4 regions of the Providencia huaxiensis genome follow, and region 4 is predicted to be linked to each of the others. Evidence: predicted binding sites of a transcription regulator. Region 4 holds the regulator's gene; each other region holds the start of a gene.
The links. Region 4 encodes Fur, which represses iron uptake genes when iron is present. Its sites were predicted from a motif close to ATAATAATGAGAACNACTATCAA; they were not measured.
Positions count from the first base shown of each region.

Region 1: feoA (ferrous iron transporter A) is a predicted target of Fur. The motif match lies at 3,111-3,133, and genes of this name have one in related genera.
Region 2: ftnA (non-heme ferritin) is a predicted target of Fur. The motif match lies at 1,210-1,232, and genes of this name have one in related genera.
Region 3: sodA (superoxide dismutase [Mn]) is a predicted target of Fur. The motif match lies at 3,709-3,731, and genes of this name have one in related genera.

Region 1 is NZ_CP031123.2:4,068,381-4,073,393, reverse strand. It holds gene greB (transcription elongation factor GreB) at 1-377, opposite strand, end outside; gene CYG50_RS20605 (Tex family protein) at 561-2,891, shown strand; gene feoA (ferrous iron transporter A) at 3,233-3,463, shown strand; gene feoB (Fe(2+) transporter permease subunit FeoB) at 3,494-5,013, shown strand, end outside.
Region 2 is NZ_CP031123.2:1,713,822-1,718,834, forward strand. It holds gene copC (copper homeostasis periplasmic binding protein CopC) at 1-348, opposite strand, end outside; gene ftnA (non-heme ferritin) at 579-1,082, opposite strand; gene CYG50_RS09580 (DNA polymerase III subunit theta) at 1,373-1,603, shown strand; gene yebF (protein YebF) at 1,682-2,047, opposite strand; gene CYG50_RS09590 (YoaH family protein) at 2,228-2,407, opposite strand; gene pabB (aminodeoxychorismate synthase component 1) at 2,532-3,902, shown strand; gene CYG50_RS09600 (CoA pyrophosphatase) at 3,895-4,455, shown strand; gene CYG50_RS09605 (L-serine ammonia-lyase) at 4,736-5,013, shown strand, end outside.
Region 3 is NZ_CP031123.2:3,874,886-3,879,898, reverse strand. It holds gene CYG50_RS19715 (ABC transporter ATP-binding protein) at 1-430, shown strand, start outside; gene CYG50_RS19710 (ATP-binding cassette domain-containing protein) at 423-2,057, shown strand; gene yiiM (6-hydroxyaminopurine reductase) at 2,149-2,826, opposite strand; gene sodA (superoxide dismutase [Mn]) at 2,964-3,590, opposite strand; gene acs (acetate--CoA ligase) at 4,008-5,013, shown strand, end outside.
Region 4 is NZ_CP031123.2:709,236-714,248, reverse strand. It holds gene ybfE (LexA regulated protein) at 100-393, shown strand; gene fldA (flavodoxin FldA) at 548-1,075, shown strand; gene fur (ferric iron uptake transcriptional regulator) at 1,345-1,794, shown strand; gene CYG50_RS04665 (bactofilin family protein) at 2,429-2,962, shown strand; gene chiP (chitoporin ChiP) at 3,129-4,526, opposite strand.

The sequences.
Region 1 (5,013 bases), 1.2 Mb from region 4:
GCTACGGGAGAATCAATTGAAATCCATTGTTTCGTAGGGTTGAATTCATCAGCACCGACGATACGGAATATTCTGATATTTTCATTTTCATCTTCTAGTTTAACCCATGCGCCAAAAAACACACGGCCTTCTTGGCGAGGATCAGGCTCGATAATCCTTAACTGATCTAACCTTTTAGATAAAAAACGGATGCGTCTATCAATTTCACGCAACCTTTTTTTGCCGTAAATATATTCTGCATTTTCTGAGCGATCCCCTTGAGCTGCGGCCTCTGAAACAGATTGAGTCACCCGAGGGCGTTCATCCTTCCACAGGTATTTCAATTCTTTATCTAACGCATCCCAACCTTCACGTGTAATTAAAAGACTTTTAGTCATAACCTTCAAATATTAGCCAATGGAGCCCATAATTATAATATTTTATAGAACATAATCTGAGACTTTCCTACCAATAGGCTCAAATTCAGTCTGGAAATTCTCGTTACCACCAAGTATAACAGTGCAATAAATTTTTAACTGTTCTTCCAGTAGGTATTTAAACAGTAGGTATTGAAACTCGACATGAATGAAACTCTAAGCCAAATTATTGCAGCGGAACTGCAAGCCCAGCCGAAACAAGTTTTTTCTGCCATCACGCTATTAGATGAAGGAAATACTGTCCCGTTTATTGCGCGTTACCGTAAAGAGGTTACCGGTGGGTTGGACGATACTCAGCTTCGCCAGCTAGAAAGCCGTTTAGGGTACTTGCGCGAATTGAATGACCGTAAGCAAACCATCCTCAAGTCGATAGAAGAACAAGGTAAATTGACACCAGAGCTTGCCTCCGCTATCAACACAACGCTCAATAAAACCGAACTTGAAGACCTGTATCTTCCTTATAAACCAAAACGTCGCACCCGCGGGCAAATCGCTATTGAAGCAGGGCTCGAGCCTTTAGCGGATACCCTGTGGAATGACCCAAGCCAGTCACCTGATGAACTCGCAAAAACCTATATCGATGCAGATAAAGGTGTGGCGGATGTTAAAGCCGCTTTAGATGGTGCTCGCTATATCCTTATGGAGCGTTTCGCCGAAGATGCAACTCTTTTAGCGAAAGTTCGCGACTATATTTGGAAAAATGCCCACCTTGTTTCTGTTGTTGCTGAAGGTAAGCAAGAAGAAGGGGTAAAATTTAGTGACTACTTTGAACATCACGAACCCGTTGCTCAGGTTCCTTCTCACCGAGCCCTTGCAATGTTCCGTGGTCGTAACGAAGGGATTTTACAGCTTTCATTAAACTGCGACCCTCAGTTTGATGAACCACCAAAAGAAAGTTACTGCGAAGAAATTATCACCCGCCATTTAGATATTCGTTTAAATAATGCTCCTGCTGACCAATGGCGTAAAGCCGTGATCAGCTGGACATGGCGTGTCAAAGTATTACTGCACTTAGAAACAGAAGTCATGAGCTCACTGCGCGAAAAAGCTGAAGAGGAAGCTATTAACGTGTTTGCTCGTAACCTCAGTGACTTACTGATGGCGGCTCCAGCGGGAATGCGTGCCACCATGGGCTTAGACCCTGGCTTGCGTACTGGCGTGAAAGTTGCTGTCGTGGATGCAACAGGTAAATTAATTGCAACGGATACGATTTATCCACATACCGGACAAGCCGCAAAAGCGGCAACCATCGTTGCGGCACTTTGCCAAAAACATAACGTCGAATTAGTGGCGATTGGTAACGGTACAGCTTCTCGTGAAACGGAACGTTTCTTTGCTGAAGTCCAAAAACAGTACCCTGAAGTCACTGCTCAGAAAGTTATTGTCAGCGAAGCTGGCGCTTCTGTTTATTCCGCTTCTGAACTTGCGGCTTTGGAATTCCCAAGCTTAGATGTGTCTTTACGTGGTGCCGTATCTATTGCTCGTCGCCTACAAGACCCGTTGGCTGAATTAGTGAAAATTGACCCTAAATCCATTGGGGTTGGCCAATATCAGCATGATGTCAGCCAAACACAATTAGCGCGTAAACTCGATGCAGTTGTCGAAGACTGTGTAAACTCCGTTGGTGTTGACTTAAATACCGCTTCCGTTGCCTTACTGACTCGCGTTGCCGGTTTAAGCAAAATGATTGCGCAAAACGTGGTGGATTGGCGCGACCAGAATGGCCAATTTAGTGATAGAAAACAGTTGCTCAAAGTTGCACGCCTTGGGCCAAAAGCCTTTGAACAGTGTGCGGGCTTCTTGCGTATCACCAATGGTGAAAACCCGTTAGATGCTTCTACTGTTCACCCTGAAGCTTACCCGATTGTTGAAAAAATTCTTGAGTCTGTCCGCCAGCCACTCAAAGAAATTATGGGCAACTCACAGGTGCTTAATACCTTGAGCCCACGTGACTTTACCACTGAGCAATTCGGGGTTCCAACTGTCACCGATATCATTAAAGAACTGGAAAAACCGGGTCGTGACCCACGCCCTGAGTTTAAAACTGCCACCTTTGCCGAAGGTGTAGAAACCATGAAAGACTTGACTTCTGGCATGATCTTAGAAGGCGCAGTCACCAATGTAACCAACTTCGGCGCTTTTGTGGATATTGGTGTTCACCAAGACGGTTTAGTTCATATTTCTTCACTTTCAAATAGTTATGTCGAAGACCCACACAAGGTAGTAAAAGCGGGCGACATTGTGAAAGTCAAAGTGTTAGATGTGGATATTGCACGCAAACGTATTGCGTTAACGATGCGTTTAGATGAACAAGCGGGTGATTCTAACAGTGCCCCTCGCCGTGCAGCCCCTGAACAGGACAAAAATGCGCGTAAGGCGCCTCAATCAAGAGGTAACTCACGCCAAAACAGCGCATCTTCAAGTAACAGCGCCATGAGTGATGCCCTTGCCGCGGCATTCGGTAAGAAACGTTAACTTTCTTTATGGGCATCGCAATGTACCTATTGTGATGCCCATTTCAATAAATAATGCTGTGATTGATTAGTTCAAACAATATATTGGGTATAATTCAGCCATCCCCCCTTCACTGACTCCACCATTAATTTCGCTAGCGGAACACCGTAAACTCAATGCTTCGTTGATCCATATCAAGTCAAATTGACGAAAAAAGAGGCTAAATATAACAAAAGGTGGATGATTATGATTCTCATTGTTAATTAGATTTATTTTTGTTTGGCGACTTTATTACCTGAGCAATTGCACTCTTTAACAATTGTCATCGATATCATTATTAATTAAATGATTAGGAAGACACTATGGCAATACTTCCTCAATGCAGTTACAAAATACTTGGCTTCTCTCCAGAGATTAGTCCTGCATACCGACAAAAACTGCTCTCACTTGGTTTACTTCCGGGTTCTGTCTTTAAAGTGGTGCGCTTAGCGCCTTTTGGTGATCCTGTTCAAATAGAAACTCATCGTGTCAGCTTAGTACTACGCAAAAAGGATCTTGCCCTACTCAACTTAGATGAAGCGACCACCGCTTAAGTATTTCTTTTTTTATTATTGGCAAACACTATGAAACGATTAACGATCGGCTTAATTGGTAACCCCAATGCAGGCAAAACGACCTTATTCAACCAGCTCACAGGGTCAAGGCAGCGGGTCGGTAACTGGGCGGGGGTCACTGTTGAACGAAAAGTGGGCCGCTTCCATACAGATGACCACAAAATCGAACTTGTTGACCTACCCGGCACCTATTCTCTGACCACTATTTCTGAGCAAACCTCTCTTGACGAACAAATCGCCTGCTACTTTATTTTAAGTGGTGAGGCAGACATGCTCATTAATGTTGTCGATGCGTCTAATTTAGAGCGTAACCTCTACCTGACATTGCAATTAGTCGAGTTAGGCGTTCCATGTATTGTCGCCTTGAATATGTTGGATATCGCTCAAAGCCAACATATTGATATTAATATTGCTGAATTAGAAAAACAGCTCGGCTGCCCTGTGATCCCAATGGTTTCAACTCGAGCAACTGGTATCGATAAACTGAAAAAAGCCATTGATACACATCCACAAAATAGCCAGCAAGCCCTTGTGGAATATCCAGCACAGTTATTGCAAGCTGTAGACTCACTATCTGAACAAATTTCAGCACAACAATTTAGCCACCAGCAGCGCCGCTGGTTAGCATTACAGATCCTCGAAGGGGACATATATAGCCGCCAACGCGCAGAAATATCTGAAGGACAATTGCTGGCGATACGCCAAACACTGAAAGAAGGCTTAAACGAAGAACCTGAATTACTCATTGCCGACGCACGTTATCAATCTATTGCGACCATTTGCAATGCTGCGATTAACAATAGTGCCGCTGAACCAAATCGACTAACACAATCACTGGATAAATTTATTCTGAGCCGTTGGCTCGGCGTACCTATTTTCTTGTTTGTGATGTATTTGATGTTCGTTTTAGCCATCAACATCGGTGGCGCCTTACAACCCTTCTTTGAAGGTGCGTCAGAAGCGATATTTATTCATGGTATTCAGTGGGTTGGTGCCTACTTTAGCTTCCCTGATTGGCTAACTATTTTCCTTGCCCAAGGTGTTGGTGGCGGTATTAACACGGTTTTACCGTTAGTGCCACAAATTGGGATGATGTATCTGTTTCTTTCAATACTGGAAGATTCTGGCTATATGGCGCGAGCCGCTTTCGTGATGGACCGCCTCATGCAAGCCTTAGGTTTACCGGGTAAATCTTTCGTGCCTTTGATTGTCGGTTTTGGCTGTAACGTACCGTCAATTATGGGTGCACGCACGCTCGACGCACCGCGCGAAAGGCTAATTACGGTCTTAATGGCACCATTTATGTCTTGTGGTGCAAGATTGGCTATTTTCGCCGTTTTTGCTGCCGCTTTCTTCGGCAAAAATGGGGCGAGCGTGGTCTTTTCACTCTATATTTTAGGGATTGTTGTCGCTATCTTAACTGGGTTACTACTAAAACATACTCTAATGCGTGGCGAAGCCTCTCCGTTTATCATGGAACTTCCGGTTTACCATGTGCCACATATCAAAACACTGCTGATTCAAACATG
Region 2 (5,013 bases), 1.0 Mb from region 4:
TCCATCGACAGAAACAACGCTCCAATTAACATCATATTTCCCAGCAATGAGCTTGTCTTCAACAGGAACGATCACTTTTGTATCGTTACTTGGGTCTAATATTGCTTTACCCGTTTTCACAATTTTATTTTCAGGCCCAATAATACTGACTTTAGTGAAATTAACTTCGATACCTTCAGAAAAGCTTAATGAGATAGACTCTGGCGCTTGTTCTACTGCTGTACCTTCAGCAGGAAGCTGGTCTTTTAAATGCGCATGTGCAAATGCTTGCTGGAAAGACATTCCTAAAAAAAGAACGGCAACTGCGCTGAGTTTGCGCCATGAAGATTTAATAGGGTTAATTGGCATAGTAACCTCTTAATTTGCAGGTGAATTTAGAATAATTGCCAATCATTATACGGAAAACAAACCATTTTACCGCTTAAAAATGGGTTTTATCGCCCTATCCTGTGAGTTTTCACACAAAATGAAAAGAAAAAGACTTATGAACATTGAATTACCGTATTCATGTCCATAAGTCTAGGGAGCTTTATATCAAGTTGAAATAAAAACGATGTTTCTATTTACTGGTGTTTCGATTAAACATGTGTTGCTGCTGACAGGTTTTTTAAGTCTTTATCTAGCAAGAAGAGTGCTTTACCAGACTCACCCACCATATCCAGTTTATCCAGAACTGATTTAAATAATTTCTCTTCTTCATGTTGCTCTGCAACATACCATTGTAAGAAGTTAAATGTAGAATAATCTTGTGTTGTCATTGCTAAATGAGCCAATTTATTAATTTCACGGGTGATTAATTGCTCATGTTCGTACGTTTGGTTGAATACATCGCTAATTGATTTGAAATCAACTGGTGGCGCTGCAATTTGCCCTAACAGTGGCAATGCACCTGTGTCACTAAGATAATCAAATAAACGCTGCATATGTTCCATTTCTTCTTGAGAGTGTGCTTTTAAGAACGCAGCAGCGCCTTCATAGCCTTTGTCACTACACCAAGCACTCATTTGCAAATAAAGGTTTGCAGAGTAAAATTCAAGGTTTAATTGCTCGTTTAATTTTTTGACCATATCTGTAGTTAACATATTTATGCCTTATCGGTTAATCATTGATGAGTATATTATGCACAGTATTACAATAATTAAAACCCTAAAACAATCTTAAAACAAAAAAATCCAATTTACTGATAATTAATAACTTTTGTTAAAAACAATAATAATCAATCTCATTATCTTTTCCTGTTTTTTCTTAATAACTAAATATATAAATGGATAAATTTAACCCTTATTTTTCATTATTCCAATTAATGTATTGAGATTTTTTCTCATTATCCAGTTACAATAATAAGGGATGAATTTAACCGTAGAGATCAAATATGAGTCACAATCTTGCTTTATTGCCTAAAGATGAAATGGATAAGGTCAATGTCGACCTTTTGGCTTCCGGTGTTGCATTTAAAGAGCGCTATAATATTGCCATCATCGCTGAAGCTGTCGAGCGAGAACAACCTGAACACTTAAGGGAATACTTCAGGGAGCGACTCGTATACTACCGCCAGCTATCACAGAATTTTGCACGTATGCCTTATGAGCCGCGAAATCGCTAGCCCCACGAGCACACAAAAAAATGATGCAAAAAAGGGATAACCTGAATGGTTACCCCTTGATTCTTAAGATTAAAAAATTTATTTCGTCGTATTATATGTCACGGTGTTATTTTGGCAGTCTACCGCAACTGAATAATGTAAGTCAGATTTTGCACCACGAACAACTAGCGGTACCCTGTAACCTGTTTCGGTTTTAGTGACTTCACTATCATTGACCCATGCAACCGCTTTCTTGCCTAAAGCCGCTTTTTCGTCCGTCCAGCGAGGTAAACGATTATGCATAAAATCGCTTTTCACTTGCGCTGCAATTTGTGGCTCAGTTAACGTACCACAACTGACGAAAGGTGCAGCTTTACCTTCTTCACTATTTGCGCTTAACGCAAAAGAGCTAAAAACCAGCGCACAAGCACCTAAAACTACAGCAATTTTTTGATTCGCTTCCATACCATCCTCCGATACCTATTAATAGGTAAAGACTTTTGATTAGTTTAGCGGCTTATTTCAGCCTATTAGATACCAGTTATCTTCTGGTTATTACCTAGTCTTCATTGATAAATAGAATGACTTAACTAATATTAATCTATCAGGTTTATGTATGGATGTTAATAGTATGTTTACGGATTATTAATTTTCATCATCAAAACGAACATGGATCTGCTCTTTACCTTGGTGCTTTTCTCTAATTTCTTGAGCAACTAATGCAATTGCCTCACCACTACTCATCCCTTCCGCCATCAATTGATGAATTTTTTCAACTGCTTCTTGCTGTTCTTGGTGATTAAGTGCTGGCATACCAGAAAACATGGTTTAAACCTCATGTATAAAAGACTAAAATCAATGATTAAGATTTTAACATCTCTTCGACTATTAAGATAAGAATATATGTTAATCTGTATTGATTCACTTGCGGAAATTTAGACTCATCATTATGGTTATCAAAAAAATCCAATTACCTTATAGCCCAAACACAGCCATTGATTATTTTACCCCTCTGGCACACCAGCCATGGGCGATGTTACTGCATTCAGGTAATGCAAAACACGCCCATAATCGGTATGACATTATTGTTGCTGACCCCATTGCAACACTGACGACTTATCAGCTTGAAACAACCATCTCAGAGCCAAATCAGGCTCCTATCGTTTCTGAATCAGATCCTTTTGAGCTTCTTCAAGGATTGCTTGATAAATACCAACCGAAACATCAGGAAGAGACTGAATGTCCCTTCAACGGCGGTGCCCTCGGTCTTTGGAGCTACGATTTAGGTCGACGCATTGAAAAATTACCTGAAATTGCAACAACAGAATTGCAATTTCCAGATATGGCAGTTGGCATCTACTTGTGGGCACTCATTGTTGACCATCATGATAAAACCACCACACTCATTAGTTATGATGATGTTGAAGCTCGGCTTGCTTGGCTACAAGCCCAAAAGAAGCCCCGTAAAAACAAATTCCAATTAACGACCTCATGGCAATCAAATATGTCAGAAGAGGCATATCATCATAATATTGCCCGTATCCATGACTATTTACATAATGGTGATTGCTATCAAATCAACTTAGCGCAAAGATTCAAGGCCAAATATAAGGGCGATGAATGGAATGCATTTTTAGCGCTACTTGAGCGTAATGGAGCTCCTTTTTCTTCATTTATACGCCTCCCAGAAAATGTAATTATCAGTATTTCGCCTGAGCGTTTTATCAGTTTACAAGATGGGAATATTCAAACCCGCCCAATAAAAGGTACGCTACCTCGCCTAGATAATGAACAAGATGACCTTGCACAAGCAGAAAAACTGGCGAACTCAGTAAAAGACCGCGCAGAGAACTTGATGATTGTCGACCTACTACGTAATGATATTGGCCGCGTTGCAAAACCAGGCACGGTCAGTGTTCCTGAATTATTCGCTGTTGAAGCTTTTCCTGCAGTGCATCACTTAGTCAGTACCGTCACGGCAAAACTCGATAGCCCATACCGTGCAACTGATTTGTTACGTGCGTGCTTTCCTGGTGGTTCAATAACCGGAGCACCTAAAGTGCGCGCAATGGAAATTATCGAAGAGTTAGAACCCCATCGTCGACATGGCTATTGTGGCGCAATCGGCTATATTAGTTTCAGTGGTAATATGGATAGCAATATCACTATCCGTACTTTACTGACGTATAAAAAGCAGGTTTATTGCTGGGCTGGCGGCGGTATCGTTGCAGATAGCCAAGCAGACAAAGAGTATCAAGAAACTTTTGATAAATTAAGCCTGATCTTACCGTTATTAGGAGCGCTCAATACCGATGACTGAACTGAATAACTTTATCAGTCGTTTTCAGTTTACTTTACCGGCTACCCGCCAGTCTGAACGCAAGGCGGGTAAATCGGCGGCTGTTCTTTTACCTATTATCAATAAACCAAATCCGACGCTACTTCTCACGCAACGCTCTCCTTTTTTACGCTCCCATGCAGGCCAAGTCGCCTTTCCGGGAGGCGCTAGTGACCCAGAAGATGGCACGCTCGTCAATACCGCCTTGCGTGAAGCTTATGAAGAAGTGGCCATCCCCCCTGAAAAAGTCACAGTACTGGGTCAGTTAAGCCCCTTACAAAGTTACGGTGGCTATGAAGTCACGCCAATCGTTGGCTTAGTGCCAAATAACATTCAATACCAAGCCAACCCGAGTGAAGTCGCCGCTATCTTTGAAGTTCCCTTATTTGATGCGCTTTCATTACAACGTCATAAGTATGTCGATATTAAGCGTTCAGGGCGACATAATCGCATCTTTTTTTATTGGTATAATGGCCATTTAGTGTGGGGACTAACCGCCTCTATTATTCACCAACTAGCTTTGCAATTGGATTAACGCTTAACACAACTTTTCACCATACGATGCCAGTATTGCAGTAAAATCTATTTAAGATAACAAGATATGACGTCATATATGACAAAATATACCTCTACCACCTGTTGATTTTTTGAGCACATCACAGACATTTTGTGCTATTTACAATCAATTACCCTTCAGCAACTACCTTATTTCAAAAAATACTTTAAACTTACTGGTTAACACTACTAAATAACAGTAAAGTAGCGCCTTTTAAAATAATGCACTACATTTTCATCTTTTTTTTAAGGAGTCCTGCGTGATAAGCGTTTTCGACATGTTTAAAGTGGGCATAGGCCCTTCAAGCTCTCATACCGTTGGTCCAATGAAGGCTGGGAAAGAATTTGTCGATGATTTAGTAAGCAAAAATCTATTACCTAATGTCACTCGTATTTCAGTGGATGTTTATGGGTCATTATCGCTTACTGGAAAAGGGCACCATACTGATATTGCCATTATTATGGGGCTAGCAGGTAATTTACCTGCCACTGTCGACATTGAATCCATCCCAACTTTTATCAAAAATGTAGAAGAAAC
Region 3 (5,013 bases), 1.4 Mb from region 4:
GTTGTTTGCCCCAAATGCCACTGAAGATGAAATGTACCGTTATCTTGATGCTCTCAACTTATTATCGATTGTGAAACAACAACCTAAAGGGCTGGATGCCGTAATAGAACAAGATATGCAGCTGTCCGGTGGGGAAGCTCAACGCCTTGCCATTGCACGTGCGCTGCTATCACCAGCGCCTTTATTACTGCTTGATGAGCCAACATCCGCGCTTGACCCACAAAATGCACAACGGGTTCTGAATTTATTGCATACCGAACCACGAACCTGTGTATTAATTACCCATGACTTAAGTGGCTTGGGTCTAGTAGATCGCGTATTGCTGTTAGACAGCGGGAAATTAATCGCACAAGGCTCGCATCAACAACTTTCAATGCAGTCAGAACCCTATCAGCAACTTTTACGCGCTCTGGAGGATGACTGTGCTTAAGCGTTTATTGTACACAGTACGTAATGCCATATTTTGGATGACGCTAAGCGCTGTTTTAGAGGGCGTTAGCGGGTTATTTTTATTTGTTGTTATTTTAGATTGGCACCTTCATACCACAGTACCATTAACCCTTTTCGCTCTTTCTAGTTTATCTGCATTAGCCGTAACATTTATCGCCACTCAAAAAGGCTATTTTGCTGGGGGATTAGTGATGCGTTATCTTGCCACGGCACTTATTCGCCATCTGCCGCTTTCATTACAACCCATATCAAACAGTAATCAGCTAATTTCAGGGCCTGTTTCACAAGTTATGTCTGTGCCCGCACATTTATTACACCCAATTATCAGTGGGTTAGTAACACCCTGCACTATCGTGATTGGTGCTTTAATTTATCAAAGTAGTTTTGGTGCCATTTTACTATTTATAATCAGTATTTTATTAATATCCTTACGTTTTTCCGCCACTAAAGTTGCTTTTTTTGAGCAAGCCGTTCATGAGTCAGAACAACAAGCAGTGAGTGCACTCAACCAATATGCCCTCCACCAGCCATTAATTCGTCGCTCAAGTGCTCACCATGAGCAACTGCACCCTAAACTTGCCTTAGCGTCCCAATATCAAACTCAAAAACAACTACAACGAAGAAGTTTGCCATTTCACTTATTATTTTCATTGATGGTGCAAACTGCGTTTATTACGCTCTTTGGATTCTGTATTTATTTAGTTGATCATGCAAAGATGCCACTAAATATGTGGCTAGCAGGGTTAGTTTTATTAGCTCGCTTAATTGAACCTATGTGGCTGCTTTCTCATTTAGACCAATCAATTAGACAGATGAAAAAAGCAGTTCAACAAATCGAGAAAGCCTTGCAGACTCCAGTGTTGGTGTTTCCTTATCGTACATCAGCGCCCACCATCAATAGCGTTAGCTGTGAACAATTATCATTTTACAGTGATAATAAAAAATGCATTCTGCAAAATATAAACCTTACTTTTAAGGAACATACGCTTACTGTCATTGTAGGCCCATCAGGAGCAGGGAAAAGTACATTATTAGGCTTGCTTGCTCGCTTACAAGACCCAACACAGGGCTGTGTGAATTATGGTAGTCAAAATATTAAAACCCTATCACAAGCAGTGTTGTGCGCTAGCCGGGGGATCTTACTACAAGACAGCCGTTTATTTTACGGTAGCGTACGCCAAAACTTGATACTTGATGATGATAATATTGATGACCGGGCTATCAGCACATTACTGACACAACTTAATTTTACAGCCAATCATGAGTTCTTAGAGAAAGAGGTTGGTGCCGGTGGTATGCAACTTTCTGGCGGCCAAAGGCAACGACTGTGTATTGCGAGGCTAATGCTACAGCACCCTGACATCATTTTAATGGATGAACCAACGGCAAGCCTTGATAACGTCAATACCGCCTCAGTGATTGACCTTATAACTCAAGCCAAACAGCAAACACGGGTCATCGTCACCCACCTGCCCAATCTTGCACGCCAAGCAGACTCTATTGTGTATATGGAGAACGGGAACGTGATCGCTCAGGGGACACATCCCGAATTAATGGCGAATATCCCGTGGTACCAACAGTTTATACAACAAACGCCTAAGACATAGGCATTCTTAGTATCGCACGTTATATTGCTAGCAAGCGCTTATGGCTAAATACTCCCTTTGCTATAAGCGCACAATGGCTTTTCACTGGTGATTAACGCTTACCAAACAGACGGTGCTTAAACTCTTCAATTCGGTGGTTATCTAAACGGTTTTGCATGGTTAAGCTCCAACTTGCAGATAACCCTGCTGCGCTTAAAAGGCGCTGATATAACTCTTCATCATAAGGGGCGTGAAATGCAATCATAATGGCTTCTTGTACCGAGATATCACTATTGCGGCTCAATAATGTTAATGGCGCATTTTCACTAACATTACCTGTTTTTATCACACGGTACAGCCAACCACAGCGCCCATTGTCTTGCATCATCTGTGCAAAATTTTCAATTCCCGTTAACCCATTGAGCTTATAACAAGGGGAACGAGGTTGCGTGACCTGAATACGCGCATCACCCCAAGCAAAAATATCCCCAATAAATACGTTTTCTTCTGTCATACCCAGCGTTGATATATTTTCTCCAAATGCGGAGGCAATAAATAAATCCGCTAAATCTGGATACGCACTAGCCCAAAAGTCATAATGGTCACGTGGATAATGGCAAAGAGCTCTATCAGGCCCGCCATGAAAGCGTTTTTCAGCTTGTTCATCCCCCTCAAGCCCTAATTGCCCTAACATCAATAACCCATCGGCAGCCTGCTTATGAATAGCACTGTGCCCACAGGACTGTGTTGCTTGGACTTTACCGATAAAGACTTGGGGTAGGAATAACATGGGCGGCGCTCTCCACATAAATTGGTAACGGAACCTTCATCATAAAGAATGCCAATAGAGATAACAATCGGGTGGGGTATAAATAAAAAAGCGCAGCATTAACGCTACGCTTATGGTAAATAAATTATCTTATAAAATTATTTAGCTTTTGCTGCAAAACGTGCCGCAGCTTCATCCCAGTTCACAACTGACCAGAATGCTTTAATATAATCAGGGCGGCGGTTTTGGAATTTCAGATAATAAGCGTGTTCCCATACATCTAAACCGATGATTGGGTAACCAGATGCGCCTGAAATAGCCTCACCCATTAATGGGTTGTCTTGGTTCGCTGTTGAAACAACAGCTAATTTACCGTCATCTTTCAGAACCAGCCACGCCCAGCCAGAACCGAAACGGGTTGCAGCGGCTTTTTCAAACAGTTCTTTAAATGCATCAACGCTACCGAAATCACGTTCAATCGCAGCTTTCAGTTCGCCTTTTAATTCAGTATTTAATTTCAAACCTTTCCAGAACATGCTGTGATTTGAATGTCCACCCGCGTTATTACGGACAAACGTGCGTTGATCAGCAGGGATTTGGTCTAATTTTTGGATCAGAACATCGATATCTAAACCCGCTAATTCAGGCAGTTTTTCTAACGCTGTATTGGTGTTAGTCACATAGGTTTGATGATGCTTAGTATGGTGGATTTCCATGGTTTGCTTGTCAAAGTGTGGTTCCAATGCATCATAAGCATAAGGTAAAGCAGGTAATGTATAACTCATATTATTGTCTCCAGTGACGTAAATACCGCTATGTTTCTCATTTTTACCACAAGGCTCATAGGGTAAACACTTGCGTAACTTCGCACCTTGTGAATTACTATCTATTATAGTTATTTTACTGTTAATGAAAATCATTATCAAACCCACAGTAAACATATGGATATTTATATTCGCTATGAGAGCTCGTTTATTCAGTAACTAATACCAATAACCCCACCTTTTATTTTTCTTTAAATCTACCTTTTGTTATATTTTTAGTGTTATATTTTAATTTGATATTTAGCATCAAATGATAATCCTGCAAATCTCATTACAATTAATACGTGATCTTCCGCGCAAAAGAAAAACAAATTTAAAATTCGTGCTTTAGTTAACCATTTTTTGACATAGTATTAACATCTGCAAGGAGATAATAATATGACTCAAATAACTAAACATCCCGTTCCTGCTGAAATTGCAAAAAATGCCCTGATAAACGAACAACAGTATAACGATGAGTACCAACGCTCGATTCAAGACCCTGAAGGATTTTGGGTCGAAAAAGGAAAAATCGTTGATTGGATTAAACCTTACACTCGTGTCAAGAACACCTCTTTCGACCCCGGCCATATTGATATCCGCTGGTTTGAAGACGGTACATTAAATTTAAGTGCTAACTGTTTAGATCGCCATCTGGCTGAAAAAGGTGACCAAACAGCGATTATTTGGGAAGGCGATGACCCTTTATCGTCAAAAAATGTTACTTACCGCGAACTGCACCATGATGTATGTCAGTTTGCTAATGTCCTGAAACAACAAGGTATTCGTAAAGGCGATGTTGTCGCCATTTACATGCCTATGGTTGTTGAAGCAGCTGTCGCGATGCTAGCCTGTGCCCGTATTGGCGCGATACATACGGTCATTTTTGCTGGTTTCTCCCCTGAAGCAGTCTCTGGTCGCGTTATTGACTGTAAAGCGAAGCTCATCATCACCGCAGATGAAGGCTTACGTGCCGGCCGTGCAATTCCATTAAAGAAAAATGTGGATGACGCACTCGCTAATCCGCAAGTCACTACGGTTTCTCATGTGATTGTTTACCAACGCACAGGTAACGCACCGAGCTGGGTAGAAGGCCGTGATCTCTGGTGGCACGACGTCATCAAAGGGGTCAGTGCAGACTGCCCTCCTGAAGAAATCAACGCAGAAGACCCGCTCTTTATCCTGTACACCTCGGGTTCTACAGGTAAGCCAAAAGGCGTTCTGCATACCACTGGCGGTTATTTGGTTTATGCCACACTGACATTCAAGTACACCTTCGACTACCATCCGGGTGAAGTCTATTGGTGTACTGCTGATGTCGGCTGGGTAACAGGCCATAGTTATTTGTTATATGGGCCATTATCCAATGGCGCTAAAACATTAATGTTCGAAGGGGTACCTAATT
Region 4 (5,013 bases):
TTAAACCAAATCATCATAGATGAAGCTATAGCACAAGGGAATTAGCTAGGGTATCATGGCGCGCTGAATTACTGGCACACCCTTTTAGCAGTTATAAACATGGCAAAAGAACAAACAGATCGAACTACGCTAGATTTGTTCGCTGAGGAACGAAGGCCTGGGCGACCTAAAACAAGCCCGCTATCACGGGATGAACAATTAAGGATCAACAAACGCAACCAACTGAAACGAGATAAAGTGAAGGGATTGCGCAGGGTTGAATTGAAGCTGAACGAAGAAGCTGTCGCGGTATTGAATCAGTTAGCTGAAGATAAAAATATAAGCCGTAGTGAATTGATCGAAGAAATTTTAATGTCACAACTTGAGCATGTCGATACATCAATACTCAAATAACGTTATCTTGATAAATCACACAAATTTGACAGACTTAGCAACATTTTTTCGCCAGAATAAGGCGTAATATTCTATCTATTTTCGTTCTAAATGGGCTCTAGAAGGCAAATTATCGCCTCTAGCTCTCTTAGAAAAACAAGAGGTTAATCACTTTATGGCAGTCATAGGCATTTTCTTCGGAAGTGACACAGGTAACACAGAAAATATTGCCAAAATGATCCAAGAAAGATTAGGCAAAGATGTAGCAGAAGTTCACGATATCGCAAAATGTAGCAAAGAAGATATTGAAGCTTTTGACATTCTACTTCTCGGTATTCCAACTTGGTATTATGGTGAAGCCCAATGTGATTGGGATGATTTCTTCCCTACTCTCGAAGAAATTGATTTCGAAGGTAAACTTGTCGCCTTATTTGGTTGTGGAGACCAAGAAGACTACGCTGAATATTTCTGTGATGCTATGGGTACGATCCGCGATATTATCGAACCTCGTGGTGCTGTTATTGTTGGCCATTGGCCAACAGAAGGTTATCACTTTGAAGTATCCAAAGGCATGGCAGATGACAACCACTTTATTGGTTTAGCTATTGATGAAGATCGTCAACCTGAGCTAACAGATGAACGTGTTGATGCATGGGTAAAACAAATCTCTGAAGAAATGTCTTTAGCTGAAATTTTAGGCTAATAGTTCATATAAAGAACCCTTACCCATAGATTGCACCACTGTTTTGCACAAAATGAATCACCTAAACCAGTGGTGTGAACTAAAATAACCGATAAGGTATCCTAATAGGATAGGTTCTCAAGAGATTATCAAAATAATGAGACAATGCATGGTTTCTATTTTTATTTTCCATGCCTATAATTGTAAATCAGTTTAGAAGACAACTGTATTGATGTTAAAAATGTCTCATTATTGTTAAATTTATGATTTAAGATACAGGACAAACCCGCATGACAGACAACAATAAAGCATTGAAAAATGCTGGACTCAAAGTCACTCTTCCAAGATTAAAAATTTTGGAAGTACTTCAAGAGCCTGAGTGCCACCACGTCAGTGCGGAAGATCTCTATAAAAAGCTGATCGATATGGGTGAAGAGATCGGGTTAGCAACCGTATACCGCGTGTTAAACCAATTTGATGATGCTGGTATCGTAACCCGTCACAACTTCGAGGGGGGTAAATCTGTATTCGAGTTAACTCAGCAACATCACCATGACCATTTAATCTGTTTAGATTGTGGAAAAGTGATTGAGTTTACTGACGAATCCATTGAAACTCGCCAAAAAAATATCGCTGCTCGCCATGGCATTAAACTATCTAACCATAGTTTATATCTATATGGTCATTGCGCAGACGGTGATTGCCGTGATAATGCTGACGCACACGAAGCAAAAGAGTAATAGTATTCAACCATCGTTGATAAAGCGTAATGGTTAAAAATACCAAAACCCTGATAATAAACTTTATCAGGGTTTTTTATTTTAAGTATCGATATTTTTTCAATCGATTAGTGATAATTTCTGGTGAATAACTTAAATTTAACTATTTATCACTAAAATTTTTAGTTAGTAAAAATTTCCCCTAGAAACTATAATAGTTGCAATTCAAATCAAAACCTTTATATTATTTCACCGATGAATATATTCTATTATCTAGAATTACACTTACATATCAAAGTAGTATATAAATAATATTATAGATGATTTCTAGGGTTTCATACTATATAAAATTATTTTATTACCTTACTATAATTTTAACTCTAGATTAGAGAGTTAATGATTCAAATGTAGCCATAACGTTAACGTACAATTTAAATGTGTAATTACATTTATTGACTAAACTTATTTAGTACTTTAGTAATTTGTAAGAGATTAACTGATGAAAAAAACATATCTTTTTCTCAATACAAGTTTTTTCTTCTGGTTTCTTACTTTAATAGGGTGGTTTTTTAGCTATTTAACTATCGCCTTATTTTCGTTTGCATTATCAATACTGTTCTTGATCGTATACTTCAATCAAAAAAAGGTAAGTAAAATGTTCACCAAAAGACAAAACAAGCCCGCACCTACAGCAACGCCCCCTTCGATAAGTAGTGAGCCTGAAGTGACCATAAAGATAGAAGAACAAGTCACACTATCAACTCCAACTATTAGTGAAGAAAAATCGAATACGATTATCTCTAGGGACGTTATTTTTGAAGGAAATATTACCTCTAATGAGCAAGTGCATATCTACGGAAAAGTCATTGGGAATATAACTGGAAAAGATAATATGGTTAAAGTCATGTTAAACGGCCAAGTGACAGGAAATATCACCTGCAAAGAACTGGTGGTAAATGGGCGAATTGAAGGTGAATGCCACTCTGATACTATTTGTATTGAAAATAATGGAGAAATCCACGGCACGATCCATTACAGCAGTTTATCAATTAAAAAAGGTGGGATTTTATCTGGTCAAGCACAAGTTAAAAACCCAGCTCATCATTCAGAAAAAGTTACCGTATTAAAAGATAAACTAAAACAAGACACTTTCATACTCAATGAAAGTGTAAATAATGCATCTTTATAATTACAATAAAAATAAGGTGAAAATACTCACCTTATTTTTAAGCTTTAATATAGGCATTTATCCTTACGCTAATATCTCATTCATTATTAAAAATATAAGGTAATACCCTTTAATGACTGCCATGGTTTCCCCTATAGCAGTCATTGTGACTAAAATGTTTTATACTTTAAAATACAGTAAATGGCATCATCACCATAAATTTAATATCTTTTTCATCTTGGAAGATATTTCCGTAACCACCGCCATAGCTCGGAATATCTGTATGGTTATCATATTTGGTAAAATGCAGTTTAAACAACGTATCTTTCGCTCTCCCTGACTGTACGGTATATAAAATATCAAAGTTCCATGCACTTTCTTTCAAACGTACATCTTGAGCATATTGGCTATTCGTACTTGGTTTTGCATCCCATCCATAAATATATGAGGTTCCGACCTTCCATCCGGCTAAATCCCAATTTTTTAAATCATACATGACACCTGCCATTACTGCTTTTTCATTATTAGCATTCCAGTCTGAACGGCCATCCCACCAAATATCCATACGGCCATTTGATGTTGCCCAGCCAGGGGTCATACGCTGTAGGAAATAACCTTGATTACCTTTAGCTTTTACATAGGTTCCCTCAACTTTAAAATCAAATTCATCGTAGGTGTAACCTAATGTCATCGCTTGCAACCAAGCTAAACCGTCATAAACATCGTTAACTCCGCCGTCTGAAACCTTGTCTTTTGCTCCATAAAATTGATAAGACATACGTAAGTCACGGCCTACAACAGGAGTAGCATACGAAACCTTGGCAAAATATTGATCCATATAACTTTTAGCTTGCCCATATGCACCTTCAAGGACTAGATTGTTTTTAAAGTCATATTTAAAGCCAATTGAGTGTAAATAGCTGATCCCAGTTTTACCATCCGCTTCACGAAAGTCATACATACTACGGTACCAAGGCGCTTTATAGCGGTCGGTCCACATATAAGACATGCTGAGTTCACCATTTTGCTCAAAATCAAACACCCCACCCAGCTCTAATCCGCGGTATGTTCCAGGCATATAACTCCAATGGGATGCTAAAAGCGTTTGCCCCGTTGGCTGAATATAGCCGCCTCTCCCCCAGAAAGGGCCATATTTCAATTTTGCAGCAGCCTTATAAAAAGTCACACCACTGCGATCCCCTGTCCATTTTTCATCCCAACGTGATTTCGCATCACTAAAGCCGATTTCATTTGGCGCAGCAGGCCCACTATTTGATAGCTCAATAGCTGTAAAACCGGCTAAATCAAGCCCAATGATGTCCTGGAAGTAGCCGGATGAGAAATCTAGGCTGGCATTAAACGTTGAGTGTTTAAGATTATCCGCATATTTTTTATATTTATCGCTATTTGGGTCTAAATCCTTACGTGAACGATCTCGTTGCCAGTAGTAAAGGCCACCAGTAAGTTTTGAATCTTCAAGAAATTGCTCCGCATGCATAATTGGCTGGTAACCAATAGGAAGCATCGCTATTGCAATTTTTAAGACGAGCAATTTCCTGCCAGTATTGACATTTTTATTAACCATTCTTGTATTCCTCTAATATTTTTTAATTTTATTTTTCGGCCGAAATACGATTTAACTTTCCATTTAAATCTAAATATTCACAATGAGTTATGCCTCTTGCGATGTATTTAGCCTATTTTTTGCAACGCGAATTATCAACACAGATACAGGCTTTGTTGCCAAAATATGATCAACGACACATTAATTTTAATTAATTGCCATTATCACCAGTGATGACCTTGCTAAAAATAAAATGTAATAAATTGATAAATATAAAAAATATATAGAGAATACACATAAGAAAGGGTTCAAGATAAAATCAATAAATTAACTGTTTGTACCTTAATTTTTTCTATTTTGTAGGAATTCTCAAAGTTCTATCACCACATTGACCTAATTGTCTTAAAAAAAATCAGATATTGAGTGAAATGCTTAGGATAAATGTTGTTATGCTGAAAAATAACGTACATAAATATGAAATTTCTTAGCAACAATAAAACTAACGGGG